4 regions of the Streptomyces sp. NPDC030296 genome follow, and region 2 is predicted to be linked to each of the others. Evidence: riboswitches for the same ligand, from Rfam matches in the RefSeq annotation. Region 2 holds a riboswitch; each other region holds the start of a gene.
What was found. Region 2 has a riboswitch for cyclic di-AMP ahead of ACZ4Z3_RS14710 (M23 family metallopeptidase). Riboswitches for the same ligand answer to the same signal wherever they lie in the genome.

Region 1 (7,394 bases), on a different contig from region 2:
GCTCGTCACCCTCGGCACCCCGCACGGCGGCACCCAGGTCGCACCCCTCGCGAACGCGCACCCGATCGTCCGGCAGATGCGGCCGGGATCGGACGTACTGGAGGAGTTGCGTCTGCCGGCGCCGGGCTGCCGTACGCATTTCGTGGCGTTCTGGAGCGATTTCGACCATGTGATGGTTCCGGTGGAGACCGCTTGTGTCGACCACCCCGACCTCATGGTGCGCAACGTCCAGGTCACCGGCATCGGTCACCTCGCCCTGCCCGTACACCCCACCGTCGCCCACGAGATCCGCCAGGCGCTGGACGCGGCCCCGACGGCAACCCGCCCCGCCGCCCAGCCGGGCGGCCTGACTGTGGCGTGACAACACGGGACACATCGGCGTAAACCCGGCACACTTCCGCACGCCCCCGCCGTGCGCCGGACCCACGACACCCTTCCGCTCAGTATCCGCGCGCCCCACGGACGACCCACCCGCGCATCGAGGAGCGCCCGAAACCCCGAAACTCGGCCGCCCCACAGGGCCCCGCACAGCCGCCGACTATCGAACAAGCTTCGAACGCAAAGCCAAACTCGTACCCACAGATCGCCGAAAGACGCTCGAATGCCCGTTTCCTACGACCGCGAAACCCGTTGAAGATTGTCGCGCGCGCATACCGCCGGGTACAGTCACCGCACTGCTCTGCCAGCCCCTGTCGTCGAGGCGAAAGAGAAGTTGGTGAACGATCGTCACCCGTCGGGGACCGCAACATCCCCGGCTCCGGCCTCCGATGCCGACCCGGCGCACTACGCGTCGTACGGCCACCAAGGAGCCGGTTACGGCGACTTCACCACCTACGGCGATTACTCCGCCACTGGTTTTGACTCCGGCACGGGTGCCCAGGCGAACGCCACCGGAACCTTCGAGACCGACCCTCTTTTCGGTGACCTTCCCGGCAATGACGAGGGCACCGGCTCCTACGACGCCTCCCAGTGGTCCACGGGCAGCCACCAGACGCTGAACTACGACCCGTATGCCGCGCAGCACCAGGCCGCGTACGACACGGGCAACTACGACTCGACGTCCTGGTCCGCCGGTTACGTGCATCTCGCCCAGGTCCCGGGCCAGTCGCAGGGCCCGGACGCCAGCGGCCAGTGGGACGCGAGCGGCTGGCTGCAGGCCGAACAGCTCGGCCAGAACGATCAGTTGGACGCCGACCAGACCCAGCAATGGGTCGGGGTGCAGCACTTCGCGACGGGCGTGTTCGACGCCACGCAGTGGAACACCGACGGCGCGCAGGCCGCCGACGAGCACGACGGCGGCGCCGCCGAGTCGTACGACCACGGCGACAGTGCCCCCGAGGTGCCCGAAGCGCACGAGCACCCCTCCCCGGAGGCCGTGGAGTTCGCCCAGCAGGCGACCGCCACCTTCGAGCACCTCGCCCCGTACGACGACGATCAAGCCCTCTCCGATGACGGCGAGTTCGAGCACGGCCGGGCCGCGCTCCTCGACGACCAGGAGGAGGCCGCCCCGACCGCCGCGGCGAGCCCGGGCCGGGCGGCCACTCGCGCGGCCTCGCGGTCACGTCGTCGCGCTCCGGCCAAACGTTCCGCCCTGCTGACGGTGGCCGTGCCCTCGGCATGCGTCATGGGTGTCGCCGGTATCGCGGCGGCCTCGGTCGGCATCGGTGGAGGCGAGACGGAGACGACGGCGGCCACCAAGTCGGACGCCACCGCCGTGAAGCCGTCCGCCGCCAACAACCAGCTCGACACCCAGCTGGAGAGCCTGTCCGCCGAGGCGGACGACTTCGCCGACCGGGCGAGCCGTACGCAGGAGCGCATCGACCTGAAGGCCCAGCAGGAGCTGGAGCAGAAGAAGGCGGCGGCCGAGGCGGCCCGCAAGGAGCGGCTGCGGCCGAAGTTCGCGCTGCCCGTCGCCAAGCACGGGCTCAGCGCGTACTACGGGCAGTCCGGCGTCAACTGGATGTCGCTGCACACCGGTATCGACTTCCCCGTCTCATACGGCACGCCGGTGATGGCCGCGACCGACGGCACCGTGCGCACGCAGTGGAACCCGGCCTACGGCAACATGGTCATCGTGACCGCCAAGGACGGCACCGAGACCTGGTACTGCCACCTCTCCACGTACAAGGTCGCCTCCGGTGCGACGGTCAAGGCCGGCGATGTCATCGCCTACTCGGGCAACTCGGGCAACTCGACCGGCCCGCACCTGCACTTCGAGGTCCACCCCGCGGGCGGCTCGGCCATAGACCCCCTGCCGTGGCTGCGCAGCCACGGACTGGACCCGACGTAACCGTCACCGACCGGCACCAACACGACAACCGGGCCCCTGCTGAGCAGGGGCCCGAGTCATGTCACCGGAGGCGGAGGCTCGTCACCGAGCCTCGGGTCGCTACAGCTTCTCCACCGGCGCGTACCGCAGCAGCAGCCGCTTCGGCTTGGCGTCACCGAAGTCGATCGTCGCCTCCCCGTTGGCCCCCGTGCCCTTGACCGCGATGACCGTGCCGAGGCCGAACTGGTCGTGGGTGACGCGGTCGCCGACGGCGAGGGAGACCACCGGCTTCTCGTTGGTGCGACGGGTGGCGAAGCCGGACGCGCCCGAGGCGGAGGAACGGGAGCGCGACGACGACAACGACGACGCGATCCCGCCGACCGGCCCCGAGGACATCGGCGCGGAGCCGCCCTTGCGCTTCCACTCCAGGTAGCTCGCCGGGATCTCCTCCAGGAAGCGGGACGGCGGGTTGTACGACGGCTGCCCCCAGGCGCTGCGCATCGACGACCGGGTGAGATAGAGCCGCTCCCGCGCGCGGGTGATGCCGACGTAGGCGAGGCGGCGCTCCTCCTCCAGCTCCTTGGTCTGGCCCAGGGCACGCATGTGCGGGAAGACCCCGTCCTCCATGCCCGTCAGGAAGACGACGGGGAACTCCAGGCCCTTGGCGGTGTGGAGGGTCATGAGCGTGATGACGCCCGAGCCGTCCTCGTCCTCGTCGGGGATCTGGTCGGAGTCGGCGACCAGGGCGACCCGCTCCAGGAACTCGGCGAGACTGGCCGGGGTCGCGCCCTCGCCTTCCGCCGCGCCGGCCTCCTGCTCGAACTCCAGGGCCACGGCCGCGAGTTCCTGGAGGTTCTCGATGCGGGTCTCGTCCTGCGGGTCGGTGGACGCCTGCAACTCGGCCAGATAGCCCGTGCGCTCGAGGACCGCCTCCAGGACGGTCGCGGGACCTGCGCCGGACTCGACGACGGTCCGCAGGTCCTCCATCAGCGTGTTGAACCGCTTGACCGCGTTCGTCGACCGGGCGGCCATGCCGTATGCCTCGTCGACGCGCTTCAGCGCCTGCGGGAAGCTGATCTTCTCGCGCTGGGAGAGGGCGTCGATCATCGCCTCGGCACGGTCACCGATGCCCCGCTTGGGGACGTTCAGGATGCGGCGCAGCGGGACCGAGTCCTCCGGGTTGGCGAGAACACGCAGGTAGGCCAGGACGTCCCGGACCTCCTTGCGCTCGTAGAAGCGGACGCCGCCGACGACCTTGTAGGGCAGGCCGACGCGGATGAAGACTTCTTCGAACACACGGGACTGGGCGTTGGTCCGGTAGAAGACGGCGACGTCCCCGGCCTTCGCGTGGCCCGCGTCCGTGAGGCGGTCTATCTCGTCGGCGACGAACTGGGCCTCGTCGTGCTCGGTGTCGGCGACGTACCCGGTGATCTGCGCGCCGGCGCCCGCGTTGGTCCACAGGTTCTTGGGGCGGCGGGACTCGTTGCGCTCGATGACGGCGTTGGCGGCGGAGAGGATCGTCTGCGTCGAGCGGTAGTTCTGTTCGAGCAGGATCGTCGTCGCGTTCGGGTAGTCCTCCTCGAATTGGAGGATGTTGCGGATCGTCGCGCCGCGGAAGGCGTAGATCGACTGGTCGGCGTCACCGACGACGCACAGCTCGGCGGGCTGGATGTCGTACTCGCTGGGGGGCACGTCGACGGGGTGCTCGGAGGTGCCGACCAGCTCCCTGACCAGGGCGTACTGGGCGTGGTTGGTGTCCTGGTACTCGTCGACGAGGACGTGACGGAAACGACGGCGGTAGTGCTCGGCGACATCCGGGAAGGCGCGCAGCAGATTGACCGTCGTCATGATCAGGTCGTCGAAGTCGAGCGCGTTCGCCTCGCGGAGGCGGGACTGGTAGAGCGCGTAGGCCTGCGCGAGGGTCTTCTCGAAGCCGTCGGTGGCCTGGGCGGCGAAGTCCTCCTCGTCGATCAGCTCGTTCTTCAGGTTGCTGATCTTGGCGCTGAAGGACTTGGGCGGGAAGCGCTTGGGGTCGAGGTCCAGATCACGGCAGACCAGGGCCATCAGGCGCTTGCTGTCGGCGGCGTCGTAGATCGAGAAGGATGAGGTGAAGCCCAGCTTCTTGCTCTCGCGGCGCAGGATGCGGACGCAGGCGCTGTGGAAGGTCATGACCCACATCGCGTTCGCCCGCGGCCCGACGAGCTGCTCGACACGCTCCTTCATCTCACCCGCGGCCTTGTTGGTGAAGGTGATCGCGAGGATCTGGCCCGGATGGACGTTCCGCTCGCCGAGCAGGTGGGCGATGCGGTGGGTGAGCACGCGGGTCTTGCCTGAGCCGGCGCCGGCCACGATGAGCAGGGGGGAGCCGGCGTGCACGACGGCCGCGCGCTGGTTCTCGTTCAGCCCGTCCAGGAGGGCGGCCGCGTCGATCGCGGGGCGTGGGGCGCCGTCGCGGTAGTAGGCGTCCCGGTCCGGCGGCACGTCGAACTTCCCGCCGAACAGATCGTCCGGAATCGACTCCGGCACATGATCGTCCTCGGGCGGCGGCGGGGGCTCCTCGTCACGGCCGCGGGGGGCCTGGAGGTCCGCCAGGAAGCTGTCGTCAAAGAGGCTGCTCATCGCTCTCCGAGTCTAGGCGCCCCCACTGACAGCGAGGGGCCGCCCCGGGAAGTCCGTGGGCACGCTCCGGGCCGCGCCCCGTGGAGCCGTGGGCCATCGGTCGCACGCACCCCATCACGGTGAGCGACCGAACGTAGCACCTATCGTGTCCGCGAGGCCAAGGTCACGAAAACGTATCGGGCATATCGAACATCAACCTTCACACGGACCACACCAGTTGGCTAGCGTCTTGGGTCAGGCCGTACGACCCAACCGGCGAACGTCGCCGGGCCGCACGGCCTCCGCCGAGTCCGGTGCGCCCCTCCACGGCAGCCGGAGCCGGGGACCCACCGACCTCTGGGGTGAATCGACCCGACCGCCGTACGCGGCGAGGGCCGTAGGGCAAACCTTCCGAAAGCTTGCGCCCGAACCCGACAGCTAACTCGGTAGGCGGACTACGGAAGGAGTCGCCGAACCATGGCGCCGCACCGCAAGCCGCGTCCGGCCGGCCGGACGCGCGCGGGCATCCGCACCCCCGCTCTCGCCACCGCCGCCCTCACCTCCGTGGCCCTGCTCTCCCAGACGGCCACCGCCGCCCCTTCGACCGACGACAAGCCGAGTCTGGAGGAGATCGAGAAGAAGGTAGGCGATCTCTACCGCCAGGCGGAGACGGCGACCGAGAAGTACAACGCGGTCAAGGAGAAGACCGCAAAGCAGAAGAAACAGGTCGACAACCTCCTCGACGACGTCGCGAAGCGGACGGAAAAGCTCAACGAAGCGCGCGGCGAACTGGGTTCGTACGCGGCCGCCCAGTACCGGACGGGCGCGGCCGCCCCCGACACGGCGGCCCTGCTCCTGGCGGACGACCCGCAGGAGTACTTCGCCCAGAACCAGTTGATGGACCGGCTGACGGACCGCCAGCAGGAGTCCGTCGACGAGTACGTCGCGCAGCAGGCGGAGACCTCGCAGCGGCGCCAGGAGGCGTCCGAGGGCCTGGAACAGCTCACCGAGTCGCAGAACGCCCTCAAGTCCAGCAAGGCCAAGGTCCAGGCGAAGCTCGCCGCGGCCCGCGAACTGCTCTCCCAGCTCACCGCCGAGGAGAAGGCCAGGCTCGCGGACATCGAGCAGCGGAAGCAGGAGGAGGCCGACCGCAAGGCGGAGGAGCTGGCGCGGCAGCAGGCGGCGGCCGAGTCACGGGCCGAGTCACCCCAGGAGACGCAGGAGGCCCCTCAGGACACCTCCGCCTCAACCTCCCCGTCCACATCCACCCGGACCACGACGACGGTCGAGGACTCGACCTACGCCACGAAGGCCGCCAAGGCCCTCGCCTTCGCCCGTGCGCAGATCGGCAAGCCGTACGTCTGGGGCGCCACCGGTCCCGGCTCCTACGACTGCTCCGGCCTCACCCAGGCCGCCTGGAAGGCCGCCGGCGTCGACCTCCCCCGCACCACCTACGACCAGGTCAACGCCGGTACGACCGTCTCACTCCCCGCCGCCCGTCCCGGAGACCTGATCTTCTTCTACGACAACATCGGCCACGTCGGCCTCTACATCGGCAACGGCATGATGATCCACGCCCCGAAGCCGGGCACCTACGTCCGCGAGGAGTCGATCTTCTACGACGGCGAGTCCTCCATCCACAGCGTGGTGCGGCCGGCGTAACCGTCGAGCGGCCGGTTCGCGGGGAGGCGTGCCGGCTCAGGTCCAGAGCACCGCGATGAAGACGTTCGCCATGGTGAGTGCGCCCACCAGCCCGAACAGCGACTTGTCCACGGTCTCCTCGTCGCGCTTGACGTACACCAGCCCCAGGATCACGACCAGCAGCGCCATCTTGACGCCGATCTTGATGTTGTTGACGGGCTGGTCGTCCGCCTGGTTGAGGCCGACGAGGATCGCTCCGGTGATCAACATGGTGAGCGCGCCGTGCAGCATGGCGGGGACGAAGAGGGCGGTGCCCTGGCCCATGGCCTTCATCTGGGTGAGGAAACCGCCCAGGAGAGCGGCGATCCCGATGATGTGGAGCGCGACGAAGAGGTGGATGAGTACGTCCATGGCCGGAGCCTAATGAGGAGGCGACGACCGGCCGGGCACCGGGGGCGGGGTGCTTCACTGGCGTGAGGCGCTTCCGGACGCGGAGGACTTCCGGACGCGGAGGACTTCCGGGCGCGGGAGGCTCCCGGAGGCGGGGGCTTCAAGCGGTCACCTCGGCGACGTCGCCAGGGCCGAGACTGGGTCGCTGGAGCGTCCACGACGTCCGTAAACGTGGCAGAACAGCCGCTCCGGGCTGCCGGGAGCTTCCGGGCGCGGCCAGTGGGTGACGTCGACCGCGAGGACGAAGCGGTCGTTGGCCGCCTTGGGCTGCGGCAGCACCGCCAGGGCGTGGCGAAGCGCGTACGCATCGATGCGTGCGCAGTTCAGCGCGTCACTCGAGTGGCCGGCGTCGCCGGAGGGGCGGCGCGGGGCGATGTACCCCGTGGCGGGACAGCGGCGGTGCCGCTTCGTCGGCGCGTGGCATGATCGACGACGG
Region 2 (7,394 bases):
CTGCGGCTGCGCCTCGGGGACACCGCGCACCTGCTCGGGCCCGGGGACAGCGCGCACTTCGACTCGCTGACCCCGCACCGCATCGCCGCCGCCGATCCCGACGGCGCCGACCTGCTGTTCGTCCACACCCTGCTGCAGAGCCCGACCACCGCGCTGTGCCTCGGGCCGACCACCCCGGAGACCACCCATGGCTGACATGGAAGAGAAGTTCCCCCGCGCCCTGTGGGTGCGGCTCATCATCTACATCGCCGTCGGCCACCTCTTCGCGGCCTTCATCTATCTGCTGTTCGAGGTGGGCGCCAAGCAGTGACCTGGGTGGGGCCGTGCGGTGTGCGAGGTGGGCGCGCCGTGCCGTGCCGAGGCGGGCGCCGTGCGGTGACGAGACTAGTCGAGCAGGCGCTCGCGCAGCAGCTCCCGGCTCGCGGGGCTCAGCTTCAGGCCCTGCTCCAGGTAGGTGTCCACGTCGCCCCAGGTCTCCTCGACCGTGTCGAAGGCCGCCTGGAGGTACTCGGCGCGGGCGTCGAACAGGGGGCTCAGCAGCTCCATGATCTCCGGGGAGTAGGCGCTCGGGGAGCTGCTGCTGCGGCGCACCTTGTAGCGGCGGTGCTTGGCGTTCGACTCCAGGTAGTCGGCCACGATGGCCTCGCGCTCCACGCCGAGGGCGAGGAGCGTGATCGCTATGGAGAGGCCCGCGCGGTCCTTGCCGGCCGCGCAGTGCATCAGCGCCGGCACGCTGTCCTCCGCCAGCGCGTGCAGCACACGGGAGTGCTCGGCCGTGCGGTGCTTGATGATCGTGCGGTAGGAGGCGATCATCCGGCCCGCCGCCTTGCCGTCGTCCAGCAGCGCGCGCAGCTGGTCCACATCGCCGTCGCGGACCATCTTCCAGAACTCGGCGCCGTCCGCCGGGTCGGACAGCGGCAGATTCACGTTCCGTACGCCGGGCAGCTCGACGTCCGGGCCCTCCAGCTTCTGATCGGCCGCATTGCGGAAGTCGAAGATCGTGTGCAGGCCGAGGGAGCTCAGGAACGCGGCGTCGTCGTCGGTGGCGTGCGCGAGATGCCCGCTGCGGAACAGCACTCCATGACGCACCCGGCGGCCGTCCACGGTCGGCAGGCCGCCCACATCGCGGAAATTGCGCACCCCGGCCAACTCGGGTTCGGTCGACGGGATCTGCTGCGTCACGGGGGCTCCTCCCATCCGGCCGTCGGCGCCGGTCGTCGACGGCACGCGCTCGGCATCGAGGCGCCCCTCGACGATACGACATGGGTGCCTGACGCAATGAGTTGTCCACAGGCGCCCGGCGTCGGCCTCCGTTGTCCACAGGCGGCGGGGCGCTCCCGCGACGACCTGCCATGATGTTGAGGCACGATCGCACCTGTTCGAATTTGTGAGGCCATGATGTTGGACATCGCCACGGACGGCCGGACCTGGCTTCTCACGGGCCCCCGGAGCAGCTACGCCCTGCGGCTCACCGAGAACGACGAGCTGCTGCACCTCCACTGGGGCCCGAGGATCTCCCTCGCCGACGCCGAGGAGCTGGCCGCCCGCCAGGAGCTGCCCTACTGGCCTTTCGAAGCTCCGGTCGACGGCCACGAGGAGTACCCCGTCGAGGGCGGCCCCCGCTTCACCCGCCCCGCCCTCTCGGTCCGCACCGAGGAGCGGCGCGGCACCGAGTGGACCTTCCAGGAGTACGAGGCGGACGGTGACGAGCTGCGCCTGCGCTTCCTCGACGACGGTCTGCGGATCACGCTCCACTACCGGATGCGCGACGACGTCGTGGAGCGCTGGGTGACCCTCGCCAACGAGGGGACCACCGTGGAACTACTGCGGGCCGACTCGGCGACCTGGACGCTGCCCCGCCGTGAGGAGAGCTGGCGCCTGTCCCAGCTGCACGGCCGGTGGGCGGCCGAGTCCCGGCTGGTGCGCGGCGAGCTGACCTACGGCGAGAAGGTCATCGGCAGCCGCCGCGGGCACACCGGACACCAGCACCTGCCCTGGGTCGCCCTCGACACCGATGCCACCGAGGAGCACGGCGAGGTCTACGGCTGCGCCCTCGGCTGGTCGGGCTCCTGGCGGATCGCCGTGGCCCAGCTCCCGGACGCGCGGGTGCAGATCACCGGCGGTGCCGGGTACGACGAGTCGGGCCTGCTGCGACTGGAGGCGGGCGAGACGTTCACCACTCCCGTCTTCGCCGGACTGTGGTCCGACGGCGGCCACGGCGGGGCGAGCCGCGCCTGGCACGCCTACCAGCGGGCGTACGTCATCCCGGACGCCGACCGGGACCGTCCGGTGCTGTTCAACTCCTGGGAGGCCACCGAGTTCGACATCTCGGAGGAGCAGCAGCGGGCGCTCGCCGAGCGGGCGGCGGCCATCGGGGTCGAGCTGTTCGTGGTCGACGACGGCTGGTTCGGGGCGCGCACCAGCGACCGGGCCGGACTCGGCGACTGGACGCCCAACCCGGACCGCTTCCCCGAGGGGCTGAAGCCGCTCGCCGACCAGGTGCACGCCCTCGGCATGCAGTTCGGCATCTGGGTGGAGCCCGAGATGGTCAACCCGGACAGCGAGTTGTACCGGGCGCACCCCGACTGGGCACAGTTCCAACCGGGACGAAAGCGGACAGAGCTCCGCAATCAACTGGTGCTCAACCTCGCGCGGCCGGACGTCCAGGAGTACCTGTGGGAGAAGCTGGACACCCTGCTCTCCAGCGCCCCGATCGACTATGTGAAGTGGGACTTCAACCGCTGCTTCACGGACGCCGGCTGGCCCGGTGAGGAGTACCCGCAGAAGCTGTGGGTCGAGCACGTGCACGCCTACTACGCCCTGCTGGACCGGCTGCGGGCCGCGCACCCCGGCGTCGCCTTCGAGTCGTGTTCGGGCGGCGGCGGCCGGATCGACCTCGGGGTCATGTCGCGGACCGACCAGGTGTGGACCTCCGACAACACCGACCCGCTGGACCGGCTCGCCATCCAGCACGGGTTCACCCACATCCACCCTGCGCGGGTCATGGCCGCCTGGGTCACCGACAGCCCGAACAACCAGCTCAACGGCCGGGTCAGCTCCCTGCGGTTCCGCTTCGTCAGTGCCATGGCGGGCGTGCTCGGCGTCGGCGGCGACCTCACGCGGTGGAGCGACGAGGAACTGGCCGAGGCGCGGGAGTGGGTGGAGCTGTACAAGGAGATCAAGCCCGCGGTGCAGCGCGGTGACCTCTACCGGCTGCGCCCGCCGAGCGGAGGGCTGAGCGCCGTGCAGTACGTCCACGGCGACGAGGTGGTCGTCCTCGCCTGCCTCCAGGCCCAGCACTACGGCGAGCCGCTCCCGCCGCTCCGGCTGCGCGGCCTCGATTCCGCGGCAACCTATGAATGCCGCGAAACGGGCGAACTGCACCGAGGGGCGGTGCTGTTGCATCACGGCCTGCGGACGGGGCTGCATGGCGACTTCGATGCGAAGGTTGTCCGTCTGCGTCGTATGTGAGCGTTCTGTCCGAAATCGAACCGTTAATCCAACTGGCCCTGGAATAAAGACTACTGAGGCGTAGGCGCGTGAGCAGCGTCATATCCGTGACGCACGGTCGCCGCCATGTCCACGTAATTTTCATGTATTTCCAGGGCCGTTGGAAAGGGGTGTCCGGGGCCTGTTTACGGAGCGTAATCGGGATTCGTTGTATGGATCACGTAGGAAGACGCACAGGAAATCCCGATGGTTGTCTCTGTGGGGACAAGTCGCTTACGTTCACCCTCGATCCGGACGGACGCCCAATCCTGCCGCCGACCGGAGCCGCGTACCGACCCGATCCACGGCAGGAGCGGGGGACCCACAGGTAGTACCGCCTGTTCCGGTCTCCGGAACGGCTAGGGGTAAAGCCGGGCACAAGCCCGGCCGGACATCTCCAGTCCGCACCCGACAGCTCACCTCGCAGGCGCCGGAGAGGAATTCGCCATGCCCGCGAAGGGTAAGCACCGCCGTCCCAAGTCCCAGCGTCTCACCCGCTCCATCGCCGCCGCCGGAACCGGTGGCGCCGCGCTCGCGCTGCCCCTGATGGGCGCCGCCGGCGCCCACGCCGCGACCCCCACGGCCGCCGTCTCCGGGGCTTCCGAGAAGACGATCGCGGCCACCCCCGAGAAGGGTGCCGTCGAACAGGTCGCCGCCAAGAAGAAGGCGACGAAGACCTACACGGTGAAGGCCGGCGACTACCTCGCGAAGATCGCGGACGAGCAGGACGTCCGGGGCGGTTGGAAGCGGCTCTACTCGGACAACCGTTCCGTGATCGGCTCCGACCCCTCGCTCATCCACCCCGGTCTGAAGCTCACCATCGGCGGCAAGGCCGTGAAGGCCGGGCTGTCGCAGTCGTCGACGAAGGCTCCGTCGACGCAGTCGTCCAAGCCCTCCGAGGCGTCGAAGACCTCCGCGTCCGCGACGAAGGAGGCGGCCGACACGTCCGCGGGTCAGGCCGCCCCGTCGAACAACTCCGGCTTCACCCTGCCCATCGAGGGCGCGACCATCGGCACGGCGTACAAGACCGCCGGCAGCATGTGGTCCAGCGGCTACCACACCGGTGTCGACTTCGTGGCCCCGACCGGCACGAGCCTCAAGGCCGTGGGCGCGGGCACCGTCGTCTCCGCCGGCTGGGGCGGCGCGTACGGCAACCAGGTCGTCATCAAGCTCGCCGACGGCTACTACGCCCAGTACGCCCACCTCTCCTCGATCGGCGTCTCCGCGGGCCAGTCCGTGACCGTCGGCCAGCAGATAGGGCTGTCGGGCGCGACCGGCAACGTCACCGGCCCGCATCTGCACTTCGAGATGCGCACGACCGCCGACTACGGCTCGGACATCGACCCGCTGGCCTACCTCCGGTCGAAGGGCGTCACCGTCTGACGTGCCGCTGATGGCTGGTCGAGTGCGGTCGAAGGCCGGACCCCGATCCCCGGGGTCCGGCCTTCGGCGTGCTCGGGACCGGTCTGTGCGGCGGCTGCCTGGACCTGGCGTATTCCCGGGTTGATCGGATCGTGAAGCGTGGTCTATCTCACCGCCCGTCAACCCCTTATTACGGTCGCGTAGGTCACATCCGAAGGTGAATCATGACCCGATGTGGCAGACGATTCGAAGAACAGCAGATCAGTGATCGGGTCGTACGTGGCGGTGGGGGACAGCTTCACCGAGGGCGTCGGCGACCCCGGCCCCGACGGGGCGTTCGTCGGTTGGGCGGACCGGTTCGCGGTGCTCCTCGCGGACCGGGTGCCCGAGGGCGACTTCAGATACACCAATCTCGCGGTACGGGGGAAGCTGCTCGACCAGATCGTCGAGGACCAGGTGCCGCGGGCTCTCGAACTCGCGCCTGACCTCATGTCCTTCTGCGCGGGCGGCAACGACATCATCCGTCCCGGCACCGACCCCGACGAGGTCGCCGAGCGGTTCGAGCGGGCGGTGGCCCGGCTCACCTCGGCGGTCGGCACGGTGATGGTGACCACCGGCTTCGACACGCGGAACGTGCCGGTGCTCCGGCACCTGCGGGGGAAGATCGCGACGTACAACGGGCATGTGCGGGCCATCGCCGACCGGTACGGCTGTCCCGTGCTCGACCTGTGGTCACTGAAGACCGTGCAGGACCGGCGGGCCTGGGACGACGACCGGTTGCACCTGTCGCCCGAGGGGCACACGCGGGTCGCGCTGCGGGCCGGGCAGGTGCTCGGCCTCGAGGTGCCGGCGGACCCCGAGCAGCCGTGGCCGCCGCTGCCGCCGCGGGGGACGTTCGAGGTGCGGCGGGACAACATCCACTGGGCGCGGGAGTACCTCGTGCCGTGGATCGGACGGCGGCTGCGCGGGGAGTCGTCCGGGGACCATGTGTCGGCGAAGGGGGCGTTGTCGCCCGACGACATCAAGACGCGGATCGCGTCCGTGGCCTGAACCAGTTGCCGTTCGGCCGCTCGCGCGTTCGGTTCGGCGTGGGGCGGGCCGTGCCGGCGCGTCAGCCCGTCGCTCGGTGCCCTACTGCTCGGGGGTGAGTAGGGGCGGGTTCTCTGGGCCGCTGTGGGCGACGGGCCTGACGCACCGGCACCGCCCCTTCGGTGCGTGGGTGGCCGGCCCGCCGTGGTCGTACCGCGGCGAAGTTCAGGTTGGCGGTGTTTCCGGCAGGTTGAGTTCGCGGGCCAGGGTCTCGTCCGCCCACTGTTGGGCCTTTGTGCGGGAGACCGCTCCGTCGTAGGCCGTGAGTTGTACGGCCAGGCCGTCCAGGAGGGCGGTGAGGCGGAGAGCCGATGCCTGCGGGTCGGGGCAGTGGAACTCGCCGGCGGCCGCGCCCTCCTCGATGAGGCCGGTGAGCGCGGCCTTCCACTGGAGGTCCAGGGCACGGGTGACCTCGCGGAGGGCGGGGTCGCGGAGGGAGACCGCCCAGCCCTCGATCCACAGGCGCCAGCCCTTGGCCTGGCCGGTGGGGGCGTACCAGCGGACGGCCGCCCGGAGGCGGCGCAGCGCCGTCGTCCGGCGGGCGATCAGCTTGCGGAGGCGGGCGAGGTCGCCCTCGGCGGCGTAGCGGAAGGCCTCGGCGACCAGCTTCTCCTTGGTCGAGAAGTGGTAGAGCACCAAGGCGTTGCTCACACCGAGGGACGCGGCCACGTCGGCGATCCGTACCGCCGCCACGCCCCGCGCCTCGATCTGCTCGATGGCCGCCCGCAGCAGTTCCTCGCGCCGCTCGGCCACGCTCAACCTGACCCTGCCCACACGGCAACCTTACCTACGGGTCAGATCGGGCGATGGCGCCCATAGCGTGCCTCGATGACCGGGAGGCGGTCGGCGGCCAGCGCGTGTGCGGCCGCCCGGGGAGTCGTGCCGTCACGCTCGGCGCGGGACAGCATCAGGTCCACCAGGGCGCGCATGGAGCGGCGGGTGTGGTCGAAGGAGCTGCGCGCGTCCGGGGCGATGTCGCCGAACAGGGTCCACCACCACCAGGCGTTCGTGGCGGAGTTGACGACCACGTCGGGGAGGACCGTCACCCCGCGGGCCGTGAGCAGGGCCTCGGCCTCGGGGATGACCGGCATGTTGGCCGCCTCGACGATCAGACGGGCGGTGATCCGCCCCTGGTTGGCCGGGTCGATGGCGTACGAGACGGCCGCGGGGACCAGCACGTCGGCGTCGACGGCCAGCCAGGCGTCCGGGGAGGTCTCCCGGTCCTCCGGGCGCAGCGCGGCGCGGTCGACCGCGCCATGGGCGTCGCGGGCGGCGAGCAGGGCCTCGACGTCCAGGCCGGCGGGGTTCTCGACGGTGCCCTTGATGTCGGCCACGGCGACGATCGTGAGGCCCGCCCGGGCGAGGAAGCGGGCGGTGGCGCCGCCCATGGTGCCCAGGCCCTGCACGGCGACCCGCGTCCCGGCGTACGGCGTGCGGGTCCTGTCCAGGGCCGT
Region 3 (7,394 bases), on a different contig from region 2:
CAGGCCAGGGCCAGCCAGTGGCGGTCGGCGGCGGAGACGGCGGGGCCGGGGCCGGGGACCGTGGGGACGTAGCGGATGAGGACGACGTCGCCGACCGGCCTCGTCTCCACCAGCCGCAGCCGGCTCCTCGGGCCTCCCGGGTACGCGCCCGTCCCGAACATCCGCGGCGCCTCGGCCTCGCCCACGAACACCGGTGCGACGGCCAGCTGCAGTTCGTCCGCGAGGCCCTGCTGGAGCAGCTGGGTGTGGACGCGTCCGCCGCCCTCGACCATCAGCCGCCCCACGCCGCGTACGTCACCGAGGTGGTCGAGGACGGCGGACCACTCCAGGTCGGGGCCGACGGACACCACGTCCACGCCGGCCGGGCCGGTCGGCAGGCCCAGCGTGCGGAGGTGTTCCGCGCCCTTGTCCGTGGTGTACACCACCTTCTCGCCGCCGGTGTGCCAGAACTGGGCGTTCGGGTCCAGATCGCCGGACGCGCTGACCGTGACCTTGAGCGGGTACTCGGGCAGGCCGGCGGCGACGCGGGCGGCGCGCCGTTCGGGGGAGTTCACCAGCAGCCGGGGGTTGTCGGTGCGCAGGGTGCCGGCGCCGATCAGGATGGCGTCGCTGGCCGCGCGCACCTCGTCGACCCGGTCGAAGTCGGTCGGGCCCGACAGGAGCAGCCGCTCGGGCCCGGTGTCGTCCAGGTAGCCGTCGAGGGAGACGGCGGCGGACAACAGGACATAGGGCTGGGGCATGGAGACGCTCCCTGGTCTGGCTGGCTGAAGTGACGGGCTGACGGGCTGGAACGACGGGCTGACGGGCTGGAACGACGGGCTGACCGGCCGGGCGTGGTTCAACTTTTAAACAATAACTACACTGTACGTATGACGACCCGCTGGCTCACCCCCGAGGAACAGCGTGCCTGGCGCGCCTACCTCGCCGCGAGCACGCTCCTGGAGGACGCGCTCGACCGGCAGCTCCAGCAGGAGGCGGGCATGCCGCACCTCTACTACGCGGTGCTGGCCGTGCTCTCGGACGCGCCGGACCGGCGTATGCGGATGACCGATCTCGCCGAGCACGCGAAGATCACGCGCAGTCGGCTGACGTACGTCGTGACCCGGCTGGAGAAGGACGGGGTGGTCCGGCGCGAGAACTGCCAGTGGGACAAGCGCGGGAGCATCGCCGTCCTGACCGACGAGGGCCTCGCCCTGCTGGAGCGGCTGGCGCCCGGGCATGTGGAGTCGGTCCGCAAGGCGGTCTTCGACCACCTCACCCCCGAGCAGGTCGGCCAGTTCGAGGAGATCTGCTCGGCCATCGCGGCGGCGATCGAGGGGGAGGAGGCCCAGCAGAACGGCCCCGACGACCTGCCGTGGCGCCGCCGCTCCTGCCCCTCGGGCCAGTGACCCCGCCCGACCCTGTCGCCCGGTGACGAGGGATGAGGGGGCGGCCTTTATTCCCCCCATCCCTTCAATGTGACGCATCCCAAAACTGGTTGCCTACTGGTTGCTTGAAATTTGAAGCAGGGGATAGGGTCGCGGCGAGCGCTGTGATTCAAAACTGAAGCACAGCGGCAGTCACACCCAGGACCGGAGAACCCGCATGCCCGACTTCCCCGCTGCCACCCCGCGTGCCCGCGTCCGGGTACCGCTGCGCTTCCAGGACGGCTACGGCGTCGACGCCGAGATGGTCACCTTCCACGGCCTCGTCGACGGCCGTGAGCACCTGGCGATCGTGGTCGGCGACCCCGCCCCCGGCACGGCCCCGCTGGTCCGGATGCACTCCGAGTGCCTGACCGGCGACGTCTTCGGCTCGGCCCGCTGCGACTGCGGTCCCCAGCTGCGCGAGGCGGTGGAGCGGATCGCCGACCAGGGCGGGGTGCTCCTCTACCTCCGCCAGGAGGGCCGCGGCATCGGCCTCTACAACAAGCTCGACGCGTACGCCCTCCAGGACCAGGGCCTCGACACCTACGAGGCGAACACGGCGCTAGGGCTGCCGGAGGACGCCCGCGACTACACGGCTGCGGCCCAGATGCTGGGCGCCCTCGGCATCGACGAGCTGGACCTGCTCTCCAACAACCCCGACAAGGCGCGGCAACTGCGCGACCTCGGCGTCGGCGTCCGGCACCGCGTCCCCACCGGCGTCTTCACCACCGCCCACAACGTCCGCTACCTCCGGGCGAAGGTCCTCACCACCCAGCACACCCTGCCCCTGGCGGAACTGACGGCGGGTTGAACGCCCGGCCGGGACGCCGGCGGGGGGCCTCTGGGGTCTTTCGTTTGGATCATGCCGACTTCGGCAACGGTGCCTTGACTGCTCCGGTGAGCGGGGCGTGACGCGCGTGCCACGCCCCGCGGCCCAGGCGTGATCCAAACGACAGGCCCTGGGCTACGCCCGCGCCCTCGTGCGGTTCCTGCCCGTCCTCCTCGTCGTCAGCGGCCTCTGCTACGACCACTTCATGCCGCGTGACTCAGGGCCGTCCCCTTCTTCACCGCGGCGCAGACCGCGGTACAGCAGCGTGGGCGAGGAGGGCGCGCTCACCGAGATCTCGACCGAGGCGGACGCGCTCACCGAGATCTCGACCGTCGCCACCGTCGCCGTCCTGGCCGTGGCCGTCAACCGACTCGTCCGGCGCAGTGACGCCCGCCTCGCCACGGCCCGCGAGATCGCGGAGGCGGCGCAGCGGGCCGTCCTGCCGAGGCCCCAGGAGCGGATCGGGGAGGGCTGGAGATCGCGGCGCGGTACGAGGCCGTGCAGGGCGTGGCCTCGATCGGCGGCGATCTGTACGCGGTGCAGAACTCCCCCCACGGTCTACGGCTGATCGCGGGGGACGTACGCGGCAGGGGGCTCGGCGCGGTGGCGGCGGTGGCCGTGCTGATCGGCGCGTTCCGGGAGGCGGCCGAGCAGGAGTCGACCCTGGAGGCCGTGGCCCAGCGGCTGGAGCGGGCGCTCGCACGGGAGGTCACCAGGCGGGACCCCCGCGCGGCGGGACCCCACCGTGCCGTACGAGGGGTTTGTGACGGCCGTCCTCGCGGAGTTCCCGCCCGGCGCCGGACTGGGCCGTATCTCAACCGGCGTCATCCGGCTCCGCTGCTGCTCCACGCCGACGGCGCTCTGGGGACCCTCGACACCCCGTGGACCGCGCTGCCGCTCGGCCTCGACGAGCTGGGCACCTGGCCGGACCGCGCGGAGGAGGTCGTGTTCCCGGCCGGCGCGACGCTGCTGTTCTCCACGGACGGCCTGTCCGAGGCGCGGAACGCGGACGGCGTCTTCTCCGACCCGGCCGCCCGGCTCGCCGGCCGTACTTCCCCGCCCCGCGCGCCCTGTGACGACGCTCGCCGAAGAGGTCCGCGAGCACACCGGCGACGGAGCCGCGGACGACATGGCGCTGTTGGCCGCGCACCGCCCCTGAGGAATTTCACTGAGCGTGCCCACCCGAACCCCCTCCGCATTACAACTGACGCACCGTCAGCGCGACTGGAGCGTCCGAGGCGGGGTCAACTCGCCCGTTTTCCACCGCTGATGACCCGTAAGTCCAGCGCAGAAAGCCGAACGATCATTCAGAATCGCTTGGAATGCCGCCCCCGCGTCTATTAACGTTCGATAACGCAGCGCGGTCGTCCCAGCCGTCACAAGAGGCGGCTCCGTGCTCACGCGCCGAATCCCGTAGGGAACCGGGGAACCACCACCCTGGGGTGAATCGCGCGCAAACCGCCGTGGGAGCACGTTCGGTTTACGCGCGTAGGAGACCTTCCGCTCCGAACCCGTCAGCTAACCCGGTAGGCGAAGGAAGGAAAGGAGTACGCCCCACGTGGCGTCCAACCGGTCCGCGACCGAAGCCCCGTTCGTGCCGAGCCAACGCAGCGGCGAACCAGAGACCTTCGGCTTCGGCAGCTACGACAGCGAGAACGAGGGCCCCTTCCAGGAGTGGAACCCCACCGCGGAGTCCCTCCGCCCCGTCCGCGGTCGGCACCGTGTGGCCAAGACCAAGCAGCGTGGCGGGTTCGCCCGTAGCTCCACGGTTCTCGGCGTCGGCGTCATAGCCGCCGTCAGTGGCGCCGGCATGGCCAGCGCCCAGAGCGGCAAGGCCCCGGTGGCCATCTCCATGCCGGACATGCCGAACGTGGGCTCGGTCTTCGAGGACGATGACGCCGCCGACGAGCCCGAGGGCTCGACCGCCCCGCTCAGCCAGGCCGGCCTCATCGCCGCCGACACCCAGCAGGGCACCACCGACGCCGGTGAGGCGCTGCGCGCGCGCATCATGCAGCAGGCCGAGTCCCAGCAGGACGCGTTCGACCTGAAGGCCGCCGAGGCCGCCCAGACCGCCGCCGCGAAGAAGGCCGCGGACCAGGCCGCCGAGGAGAAGAAGGAAGCCGAGGCCAAGGAGGCCGCCGCCAAGAAGAAGGCGGAGGAAGAGGCCGCGAAGAAGAAGGAAGCCGAGCGCCTGGCCGCCCTGGCCAAGCAGTACACGCTGCCGACCTCCTCGTACACGATCACCTCCACCTTCGGCCAGGCCGGCCCCTACTGGTCCTCCGGCTACCACACCGGCCTCGACTTCGCCGCCCCCACGGGCACCCTCCTCAAGGCCGTCCACAGCGGCACGATCACGCAGGCGGGCTGGGACGGCTCGTACGGCTACAAGACCGTGCTCACGCTCGACGACGGCACCGAGATCTGGTACGCCCACCAGTCCTCCATCAGCGTCAGCGTCGGCCAGAAGGTCGGCACGGGCGACGTCATCGGCCGCGTCGGCGCCACGGGCAACGTCACCGGCGCCCACTGCCACCTGGAGGTCCACACGGCCGGCTCGGGCACCGGCATCGACCCGGCGGCGTGGCTGCGCAGCAAGGGCCTGACCGTCTGACCTCGGCCCCGCCCGAGACGAATGTGGCGCCGCGTGAGGCCAAGGCCTGACGCGGCGTCCGTCATGTCACCCGGAATGCGACCGTCGGACCGGGTGGTTGAAGCAACACATGACTTCTCTTCGCAAGCTGGGCACGTCCGACCTCGAGGTCTTTCCGCTCTCCCTCGGCGGCAACGTCTTCGGCTGGACGGCGGACGAAACAGAGTCCTTCGCCGTCCTGGACGCCTACGCCGAGGCCGGCGGCAACTTCATCGACACCGCCGACTCCTACTCCGCGTGGGTCGACGGCAACACGGGCGGTGAGTCCGAGACGATCATCGGCAGGTGGGTGAAGGCCCGCGGCAACCGGGCCGACGTGGTGATCGCGACGAAGGTCAGCCAGCACCCCGAGTACCAGGGCCTCTCCGCCGCCACCATCAAGGCCGCCGCGGACGCTTCGCTGGCCCGCCTGGGCACCGACCACATCGACCTCTACTACACGCACTTCGACAGGCCCGAGGTGCCCGTGGAGGAGATCATCACCGCCCTCGACGACCTCGTGAGGGCGGGCAAGGTCCGCGCGATCGCCGCGTCCAACATCACCCCCGAGCGCCTCCAGGCATCCCTGGACTTCTCGGCCCGCGAGGGCCTGGCCCGCTATGTGGCGCTCCAGCCCCACTACAACCTGGTCTCCCGCGACACCTACGAGGGCGCCCTCCAGTCGGTGGCCGCCGACGCGGGCCTCTCCGCAGTCCCCTACTTCGCCCTGGCCAAGGGCTTCCTCACCGGCAAGTACCGCCCCGGCACCACGGTCGACAGCCCCCGCGCCGCCGGCGCCGGCGCCTACCTGGACACCCCGAGGGGCCCCCGCGTCCTCGCCGCCCTCGACGAGATCGCCCGCTCCAGGAACGCCGAGATCGCCACGATCGCCCTGTCCTGGCTCGCGTCCCAGCCGACGGTAACCGCCCCCATCACCTCGGCCCGCACCACCACCCAACTCCCCCCACTCCTGGCAGCAGCCGACCTCACCCTCACTCCGGAGGAACTGAAGACCCTGACAGAGGCATCGGAGTAACCCGCACCGCGACGGCGCAAGCCCCAGGGACGGGCCCGCCGCACACGGACGACCCGACGCATGTCGCCGGGGCGCCGCAGGCCCCGCGGCGGGTGTGCCGCGTACGGACGCAAGGGGGTGTGCCGGGGGGTGTCCGCCCGCAGCGGTTGGCGCGTCAACGGGTCCCGCTTCCCGAGAAACCGATTCCGCGCCGTTCCGAGGATGGACACCCCCCGGCGCGCCCCCGACCCACCCCGCACCCGAGGGCGCCCCAGCCCCCACAAGCCGCAAGCAACCCACCCACCGCTAAGACCAGTACGGCCGATACGGCACAGCCGAAACCGCCGGATACGGCGACGCCGCCCCAGCCCCGTGCCCAAGCCCCGGCCCCTGGCCGTACCCATACCCGTACCCGTATCCGTACCCCGGCCAAGGCAACGGCATCGACGGCCCCGGCGCAGCCACCGGCACCACCCCCCGCCCCGCGTAGGCCAACGCCGGCCGAGCCAGCTCCCGCCGCCGCCACAGCTCGAACAGCAGCTGCCGCTCGCGGAGCACGAAGTCACTCCCGCCCCGCCCCAACCGCCCCCGCCGCCGCAGAAAGGCCAGCGACGTCGCGTACACCTCGTACTCCGCGACGACCCGGGCACCAGCCTTGCCGAAGTGGTACGACGCGTAGTCCCGCGCCACCCGCCGGGCCCGCATCGACCCCAGCACGAACGGCTCGGGCGGCGTCAGCCACCCCGCCGCCGCGTACACCGGCAGTTCCTCCCGCACGGCCCGCAGCTCCCGCTGCCGCACCCAGATCGACAACCACGTCAGCAGCCCGAACATCGGCACCATGAACACCGCGTAGACCGCGAAGAACCCGTACTCCCCGAACGCCGCGGACCCGTTCCAGACCGCGTGCATGCCCATCGCGAGCAGGAGCCCGCCGACCGGTACCAGCACCCGCCGCACGGGCTGCCGTTCCCCGGCCCTGGCCGCGATCCCGAACCCGATGCCGGTGAGCACGGTGAACAAGGGGTGCGCGAACGGCGACATGATCACCCGCACGAAGAACGTCGCGGCGGTGACCGACGCGAGCCCGCTCCCCCCGCTGAGCTGGTCCGTTCCGAACGCGGTCCCGAGGTACAGGATGTTCTCGGTGAAGGCGAACCCGGTCGCGGTGACGCCCGCGATCACCACCCCGTCGACGAGGCCCGTGAAGTTCCGCCGCCGGAACAGGAAGATCAACAGCACGGCCGCGGCCTTGGCGGTCTCCTCGACGACGGGCGCTATGACGGTGGCGCCGAGGGTGTCGGCGTGCGACGGGTCGGCGGTGGCCGTGGCTATCCACTGGGTGGCGAAGCTGTTCGCCACGATCGCGATGAGCGCCGCCGCGCACGCCCCCCAGGCGAACGCGAACAGCATGTTCTTCCAGGGCCCGGGTTCCACCTGGTCCAGCCACCGGAACGCGGCCACGAGCAGCGGTACGGGCAGCACCGCGAGCCCCAGCCCGACGAGGAACCCCTC
Region 4 (7,394 bases), on a different contig from region 2:
GACACGATCACGTCGTGCTTGGTGCGCTTGGCGTCCGCGTCCGCCGCGAAGGGCTCGGCGTCGGCCGTACGGGCGAGCAGCCCCGTCGAGGACAGCAGCACCCGGCACGGGTCGTCCGCGACCTGGAGCGGAACCGCGGCCACCGGGGCGCCCGAGGACTCCAGCAGCACCGTACGGCGCTCGGTGCCGAACTTCTTCGCCACCGCGGCCAGTTCCCCGGAGACCAGCTTGCGCAGCTCGGCGTCCGACTCCAGGATGCGCGTCAGCTCCGCGATCTCAGCGTTGAGCCGGTCCTTCTCCGCCTCCAGCTCGATGCGGTCGTACTTGGTGAGACGTCGCAGCGGGGTGTCGAGGATGTACTGCGTCTGGACGTCCGACAGGGAGAAGTGCTCCATCAGGCGCTCCTTGGCCTGCGCGGAGTTCTCGCTGGAGCGGATCAGCCGGATGACCTCGTCGATGTCCAGCAGCGCCGTGAGCAGACCCTCGACCAGGTGCAGCCGGTCGCGCTTCTTGCCGCGGCGGAACTCCGAGCGGCGGCGCACGACGTCGAAGCGGTGGTCGAGGTAGACCTCCAGGAGCTCCTTGAGGCCCAGGGTGAGGGGCTGGCCGTCGACCAGCGCCACGTTGTTGATGCCGAAGGACTCCTCCATCGGCGTCAGCTTGTAGAGCTGCTCCAGCACCGCCTCCGGCACGAAGCCGTTCTTGATCTCGATGACGAGCCGCAGGCCGTGCTGGCGGTCGGTGAGGTCCTTGACGTCGGCGATGCCCTGGAGCTTCTTCGAGCCGACCAGGTCCTTGATCTTGGCGATCACCTTCTCGGGGCCGACGGTGAACGGCAGCTCCGTGACGACGAGGCCCTTGCGGCGCGCCGTCACGTTGTCCACGGCCACCGTGGCGCGGATCTTGAAGGTGCCGCGGCCCGTCTCGTACGCGTCCCTGACGCCGGTGAGTCCGACGATCCGCCCGCCCGTGGGCAGGTCGGGGCCCGGGACGTGCTTCATCAGGGCGTCCAGGTCCGCGTTCGGGTATCTGATCAGGTGGCGGGCGGCCGCGATGACCTCGCCCAGGTTGTGCGGCGGCATGTTGGTGGCCATACCGACGGCGATGCCCGAGGCGCCGTTGACCAGCAGGTTCGGGAAGGCGGCGGGCAGCGCGACCGGCTCCTGCTCCTGGCCGTCGTAGTTCGGGGCGAAGTCGACCGTGTTCTCCTCGATCGACTCCGTCATCAGGCTCGTCGCGGCGGCCTGACGGCACTCCGTGTACCGCATGGCCGCGGGCGGGTCGTCGTTGCCGAGGGAGCCGAAGTTGCCGTGGCCGTCGACCAGGGGGACCCGCATCGAGAAGGGCTGGGCCATGCGCACCAGGGCGTCGTAGATCGACGAGTCGCCGTGCGGGTGCAGCTTGCCCATGACCTCGCCGACGACGCGGGCGCACTTCACATAACCGCGGTCGGGACGCAGACCCATCTCGTTCATCTGGTAGACGATGCGGCGGTGCACCGGCTTCAGGCCGTCACGGGCGTCGGGCAGGGCTCGGGAGTAGATGACCGAGTACGCGTACTCCAGGAAGGAGCCCTGCATCTCGTCGACGACGTCGATGTCGAGGATCCGCTCCTCGAACGCGTCGTCGGGCGGCGGGGTCTTCGTGCTGCGGCGGGCCATCGCTGCCGGCTCCTTGCTGCAAGTGAACGGACTCTGACGCGGACCATTGTGGACTGCCGCACTGACAACCCGGACTCGACCCGGCATTCCCCGCCGGGGCGGGTGCCCGGCGCCACCGCGTCAACCGCGTGCGCCGACCTTAACCACTGCCCGTCGGCGACCACCGGCGGTCCCGCTCCCGGCATACGGGGTTTCTCGCTCTCGGCGTAAGGCGTTCTCGCCGTCGGCGTACGGGCTCCGGGAACTTCGCCGGGCGTCCGCACGCTTGCATACAGTGGCAGGACCGGCAGGACAACCGCGGTTCCAGTGACCGCGCTCGCCATCGAAGGGACGTACATGCCCATGGGTCACACGGCCACAGCCGAGGCAGGCTCCGAAGGCCTGACAGTGAAGGAGCACCGCCTGGACAACGGCCTGCGCGTGGTGCTCTCCGAGGACCACCTGACCCCGGTCGCCGCGGTGTGCCTCTGGTACGACGTCGGTTCCCGCCACGAGGTCGAGGGCCGCACCGGCCTCGCCCACCTCTTCGAGCACCTGATGTTCCAGGGCTCCAAGCAGGTCTCGGGCAACGGCCACTTCGAGCTGGTCCAGGGCGCCGGCGGCTCGCTCAACGGCACCACCAGCTGGGAGCGCACCAACTACTTCGAGACGATGCCCGCCCATCAGCTGGAGCTCGCGCTGTGGCTGGAGGCCGACCGCATGGGCAGCCTGCTGTTCGCGCTGGACCAGAAGAACCTGGACAACCAGCGGGACGTCGTCAAGAACGAGCGTCGGCAGCGCTACGACAACGTGCCGTACGGCACCGCGTTCGAGCGGATCTTCCGGCTCGCCTACCCGGAGGGCCACCCCTACCGGCACACCCCGATCGGCTCCATGGAGGACCTGGAGGCGGCCAGCCTGGAGGACGCCCGCCAGTTCTTCCGGACGTACTACGCCCCGAACAACGCCGTCCTCTCGGTCGTCGGCGACATCGACCCGGAGCAGACCCTCGCCTGGATCGAGAAGTACTTCGGCTCCATCCCGTCCTACGACGGCAAGCCGCAGCCGCGTGACGGCGGCCTGCCCGACGTCATCGGCGAGCAGCACCGCGAGGTCGTCGAGGAGAAGGTGCCCGCGCGTGCGCTGATGGCCGCCTACCGCCTCCCGGAGGACGGCACACGCGCGTGCGACGCGGCCGACCTGGCCCTCGCCATCCTCGGCGGCGGCGAGTCCTCCCGCCTCTACAACCGGCTCGTGCGCCGCGACCGCACGGCGGTGACGGCCGGGTTCGGTCTGCTGCGCCTGGCCGGCGCCCCGTCCCTGGCCTGGATGGACGTCAAGACCTCCGGCGACGTCGAGGTGCCCGTCATCGAGGCCGCCGTCGACGAGGAGCTCGCCCGGTTCGCCGCGGAGGGCCCCACGGCCGAGGAGATGGAGCGCGCCCACGCCCAGTTGGAGCGCGAGTGGCTGGACCGGCTCGGCACGGTCGCGGGCCGCGCCGACGAACTGTGCCGCTTCGCGGTCCTGTTCGGTGACCCCAAGCTCGCCCTCACCGCCGTCGACCGGGTACTCGACGTGACCGCCGAGGAGGTCCAGGAGGTCGCCAAGGCCCGCCTGCGGCCCGACAACCGCGCGGTGCTCGTCTACGAACCCGTCGACGACGCCGACGACGAGGCCGAGAGCGCGGCGACGGACGCCGACGCGACCACCGACGAGAACGAGGAGTCGGCGAAGTGACCGAGCTCGCGACCATGGACTTCCACCCGCAGCCCCAGGCCGGCGAGGCCAGGCCCTGGGCGTTCCCGGCGCCCGAGCGCGGCACCCTGGACAACGGCCTGACGGTGCTCCGCTGTCACCGCCCCGGCCAGCAGGTCGTCGCCGTCGAGGTTCTCCTCGACGCCCCCCTCGACGCCGAGCCCGCCGGACTCGACGGCGTCGCCACGATCATGACGAGGGCCTTCTCCGAGGGCACCGACAAGCACTCCGCCGAGGAGTTCGCCGCCGAGCTGGAGCGCTGCGGCGCCACCCTCGACTCGCACGCCGACCACCCCGGCGTCCGCCTCTCCCTCGAAGTGCCCGTGTCGCGGCTGGGCAAGGCGCTCGGTCTGCTCGCCGACGCCCTGCGGGCCCCCGCGTTCGCGGACAGTGAGATCGAGCGGCTCGTGGCCAACCGGCTCGACGAGATCCCGCACGAGACCGCGAACCCGGGCCGCCGGGCCGCGAAGGAGCTCTCCAAGCAGCTGTTCCCGGCGGACTCCCGCATGTCCCGCCCCCGCCAGGGCACCGAGGAGACCGTGGCGAGCATCGACTCCGCCGCCGTACGCGCCTTCTACGAGCGGCACGTCCGCCCGGCGACGGCCACCGCCGTGATCGTCGGCGACCTCACCGGCGTCGACCTCGACGCGGTGCTCGGCGACACCCTGGGCGCCTGGACGGGCTCCCCGGCCAAGCCCCGCACCATGCCGGCGGTGAGCGCCGACGACACCGGGCGCGTGGTCATCGTGGACCGTCCCGGCGCCGTCCAGACGCAGCTGCTCATCGGCCGCGTGGGCGTCGACCGGCACGACCGGGTGTGGCCGGCCCAGGTGCTCGGCACCTACTGCCTCGGCGGCACCCTCACCTCCCGCCTGGACCGCGTCCTGCGCGAGGAGAAGGGCTACACCTACGGCGTGCGCGCGTTCGGCCAGGTGCTGCGCTCCGCGCCCGACGGCTCCGGTGTCTCGATGCTCGCCATCAGCGGTTCCGTGGACACACCGAACACCGGTCCGGCGCTCGACGACCTGTGGACGGTGCTGCGCACCCTCGCCGCCGAGGGCCTGACCGACGCCGAGCGGGACGTCGCCGTGCAGAACCTCGTCGGGGTCGCCCCTCTCAAGTTCGAGACGGCAGCCGCCGTGGCGAGCACCCTGGCCGACCAGGTCGAGCAACACCTGCCGGACGACTACCAGTCGACGCTGTACCGACAGCTCGCCGCCACCGGCACCGTGGAGGCCACCGCGGCCGTCGTGAGCGCCTTCCCGGTGGACCGTCTGGTGACCGTCCTCGTCGGTGACGCCGCGCAGATCGAGGAGCCGGTCAGGGCCCTCGGGATCGGCGAAGTCACCGTCGTACCCGCCGAGTAGAAGCCGAGGGCAACCGGCTCGCGGGCGGGCAGGCCGACGAGGGGCCCCGGTGACGGAAGTGTCACCGGGGCCCCTGTTTGCCCGTATTGCTCGCATTGATGGGGGAGGTTGCACGTCTGACCTGTGGCGTATGCCTCAAAACCCGTGATGCGTTTGTTATTTCGGAGGCGGCCCGCTTAGCGTCGGTCCGGCTGTTCGCCAGCAGTTCGCCGCACCCGCGGCACCGGACAGTCATCGCCGAGTCCCCCACGGCGCGAGCCAGGGGAGCCGGGGACCCACCGCAGTCCCTGGGGTGAATCGGGTGCCCTTCGCGAGCTTCGCGAAACGAGGGGTGTCCGTAGGAGACCTTCCTGCTCCGAACCCGTCAGCTAACCCGGTAGGCGAGAGGGAAGGAAAGGATCAGCCACTCCATGGCGTTCACCCGCGCTCCCGGGAAGCACCGCCGTCCCGGCCGCGTGAAGCGCACGACCACGAGGACCGTGGGCGTCGCCGCTCTCACCACCACCGGTGTCGTCGGCACCGTCGCCGTCCCGGCGCTCGCAGCGGAGCCCGCCCCCGAGCAGACGGGGCTGAACCAGATCATCGTCCTCGGTGACACGGTCGCCGAGCAGGTCGACGCCCAGGCGGCCGCTCAGCAGCAGGCCGCCGAGGTGGCCGCCGTCAAGCAGAAGGCGCAGGAGGAGGCCCGCAAGGCCGCCGCCGAGAAGGCGAAGCAGGAGCGCGCCGCCGCCGAGGAGCGCGAGGAGATCAAGGCACGTGCCGCCCGCGCCGCCGAGCGCGAGCGCCTGAACGCGTACGTCTCTCCCATCACCGGCTCCTACATCTCCACCGGCTACAAGTCGGGCGGCGCCGTCTGGTCCTCCGGCAGCCACACCGGTGTCGACTTCCACGCCGCCTCCGGCACGCCCGTCCACGCCGTGGGCGCCGGCACCGTCGTCGAGGCCGGCTGGGGCGGCGCGTACGGCAACAACGTCGTGATCAAGATGAACGACGGCACGTTCACCCAGTACGGCCACCTGTCGTCCATCAGCGTCTCCGTCGGCCAGACGGTCACCCCCGGCCAGCAGATCGGCCTCTCCGGGGCGACCGGCAACGTCACCGGCCCGCACCTGCACTTCGAGGCCCGCACGACGGCCGAGTACGGCTCGGACATCGACCCTGTCGCGTACCTGCGCTCGCACGGCGTGAACGTCTGACGAAAGCCTCACCGCTTCAGGAGGCCCCGGCTCACCGAGCCGGGGCTTTCCTTGTTGCGGCGTACCCGCTGTCCAAAAAATATCCATGGATTCCGGCCCGCCATCGGAAATTCCGGCCCGCTGCAATAGAGTCAGCTGAACACACGTCAATCAATGACGTTTCACGGGGATTAAGGCGGAGGTCGGTCATGCGTATTCCGGCGCACTCGGTATGCACGGCGATCCGTGATGACATCGTCGCGGGTGTCTACGAGCGCGGCAGCCGCCTCACCGAGGAACTGCTCGCCCGCCGCTACGGCGTGAGCCGCGTCCCCGTGCGCGAGGCACTGCGCACGCTGGAGGCCGAGGGCTTCGTGGTGACCCGCAGGCACGCGGGCGCGTGCGTCGCCGAGCCGACCGAGCAGGAGGCATCCGACCTGCTGGAGATGCGCATGCTGCTCGAGCCCCTCGGCGCCGCCCGCGCCGCCCAGCGCCGCACGGAGGCGCACCTGAAGGTCCTGCGCGGCCTGGTCAGGCTGGGCCAGGAGCGGGCCAGGCGGGGCAACAGCGAGGATCTGCGCTCCCTGGGCGGCTGGTTCCACGAGACGCTCGCCCAGGCCTCCGGGAGCCCTGCCCTGACCTCGACGCTCGCCCAGCTACGGCACAAGATCGCCTGGATGTACGCGGTCGAGGCGCCGGCCAACCCCGTGGAGTCCTGGGCCGAGCACGGCGGCATCGTGGACGCCGTGGCCCGCGGTGACAGCGAGCGCGCGCGGACGATCACCGCTCTGCACACCGAGCGGGCCACCTCGGCGCACCGGCTGCGCTTTCCCGGCCGGCCCGCGACGCCGGAGCGTCCCGACCGACCGGACCGTGTGAGGACTTCGCAACACCCCGTAAACACGCCGAGTCTGCGGCATTAACACGAGGGCCGTATACAAAGAAGGTATGAATTCGAGGGGCGTAATTTCTGCTGCCCGCGGACGGATTTAACGACGTCGCGGACAGATTTATCCGACCCCTCTGCCCAGGGAAATGCGAAGGGCTCGCCCGATAAATCGGACGAGCCCTTCAGTGCTGCCGCGAGTGGCCTTCCGGCCGCTGCCGCGTGGGTCAGACCGTCTCGGGGAGCTCCTCGAGGCCCTCGGCGACGAGCTTCGCCAGACGGTCGAGCGCGGCGTCCGCGCCCTCGGCGTCGGAGGCGAGGACGACCTCCTCGCCGCCCTGGGCGCCCAGGCCCAGGACCGCCAGCATGGAACCGGCGTTGACGGGGTTGCCGTCGGCCTTGGCGATCGTCACGGGGATACCGGAGGCCGTGGCGGCCCGGACGAAGATGGAAGCGGGGCGGGCGTGGAGGCCCTCGGCCCAGCCGACGTTGACGCGGCGCTCAGCCATGTGATGCTGCCCTTCAGGTGTGTCTCGGGTACCTCGAAGAGGTCTAGACCGGGTTGTCTAGA

Region 1: another riboswitch for cyclic di-AMP. It lies ahead of ACZ4Z3_RS08960 (C40 family peptidase); the one in region 2 lies ahead of ACZ4Z3_RS14710 (M23 family metallopeptidase).
Region 3: another riboswitch for cyclic di-AMP. It lies ahead of ACZ4Z3_RS38465 (M23 family metallopeptidase); the one in region 2 lies ahead of ACZ4Z3_RS14710 (M23 family metallopeptidase).
Region 4: another riboswitch for cyclic di-AMP. It lies ahead of ACZ4Z3_RS18795 (M23 family metallopeptidase); the one in region 2 lies ahead of ACZ4Z3_RS14710 (M23 family metallopeptidase).

The regions. Positions count from the first base shown of each region.
Region 1 covers NZ_JBVICQ010000003.1:194,821-202,214, reverse strand. The annotation lists gene ACZ4Z3_RS08975 (lipase family alpha/beta hydrolase) at 1-361, shown strand, start outside; gene ACZ4Z3_RS08970 (M23 family metallopeptidase) at 716-2,290, shown strand; gene pcrA (DNA helicase PcrA) at 2,390-4,888, opposite strand; cyclic di-AMP (ydaO/yuaA leader) riboswitch at 5,161-5,335, shown strand; gene ACZ4Z3_RS08960 (C40 family peptidase) at 5,345-6,529, shown strand; gene ACZ4Z3_RS08955 (hypothetical protein) at 6,566-6,919, opposite strand; partial or broken gene ACZ4Z3_RS08950 (transposase) at 7,100-7,303, opposite strand.
Region 2 covers NZ_JBVICQ010000004.1:623,332-630,725, forward strand. The annotation lists gene ACZ4Z3_RS14690 (helix-turn-helix domain-containing protein) at 1-195, shown strand, start outside; gene ACZ4Z3_RS14695 (DUF6126 family protein) at 188-310, shown strand; gene ACZ4Z3_RS14700 (tyrosine-protein phosphatase) at 385-1,182, opposite strand; gene ACZ4Z3_RS14705 (alpha-galactosidase) at 1,399-3,471, shown strand; cyclic di-AMP (ydaO/yuaA leader) riboswitch at 3,774-3,932, shown strand; gene ACZ4Z3_RS14710 (M23 family metallopeptidase) at 3,937-4,872, shown strand; gene ACZ4Z3_RS14715 (SGNH/GDSL hydrolase family protein) at 5,116-5,901, shown strand; gene ACZ4Z3_RS14720 (TetR/AcrR family transcriptional regulator) at 6,106-6,714, opposite strand; gene ACZ4Z3_RS14725 (Glu/Leu/Phe/Val dehydrogenase dimerization domain-containing protein) at 6,735-7,394, opposite strand, start outside.
Region 3 covers NZ_JBVICQ010000021.1:53,764-61,157, forward strand. The annotation lists gene ACZ4Z3_RS38440 (dihydrofolate reductase family protein) at 1-740, opposite strand, end outside; gene ACZ4Z3_RS38445 (MarR family winged helix-turn-helix transcriptional regulator) at 870-1,388, shown strand; gene ACZ4Z3_RS38450 (GTP cyclohydrolase II) at 1,585-2,217, shown strand; gene ACZ4Z3_RS38455 (hypothetical protein) at 2,387-2,803, shown strand; gene ACZ4Z3_RS38460 (SpoIIE family protein phosphatase) at 2,839-3,579, shown strand; cyclic di-AMP (ydaO/yuaA leader) riboswitch at 3,628-3,783, shown strand; gene ACZ4Z3_RS38465 (M23 family metallopeptidase) at 3,794-4,846, shown strand; gene ACZ4Z3_RS38470 (aldo/keto reductase) at 4,956-5,900, shown strand; gene ACZ4Z3_RS38475 (PrsW family intramembrane metalloprotease) at 6,186-7,394, opposite strand, start outside.
Region 4 covers NZ_JBVICQ010000006.1:130,091-137,484, forward strand. The annotation lists gene ACZ4Z3_RS18780 (DNA gyrase/topoisomerase IV subunit A) at 1-1,661, opposite strand, end outside; gene ACZ4Z3_RS18785 (M16 family metallopeptidase) at 2,004-3,377, shown strand; gene ACZ4Z3_RS18790 (M16 family metallopeptidase) at 3,374-4,762, shown strand; cyclic di-AMP (ydaO/yuaA leader) riboswitch at 4,988-5,160, shown strand; gene ACZ4Z3_RS18795 (M23 family metallopeptidase) at 5,173-5,958, shown strand; gene ACZ4Z3_RS18800 (GntR family transcriptional regulator) at 6,147-6,860, shown strand; gene ACZ4Z3_RS18805 (HPr family phosphocarrier protein) at 7,051-7,332, opposite strand.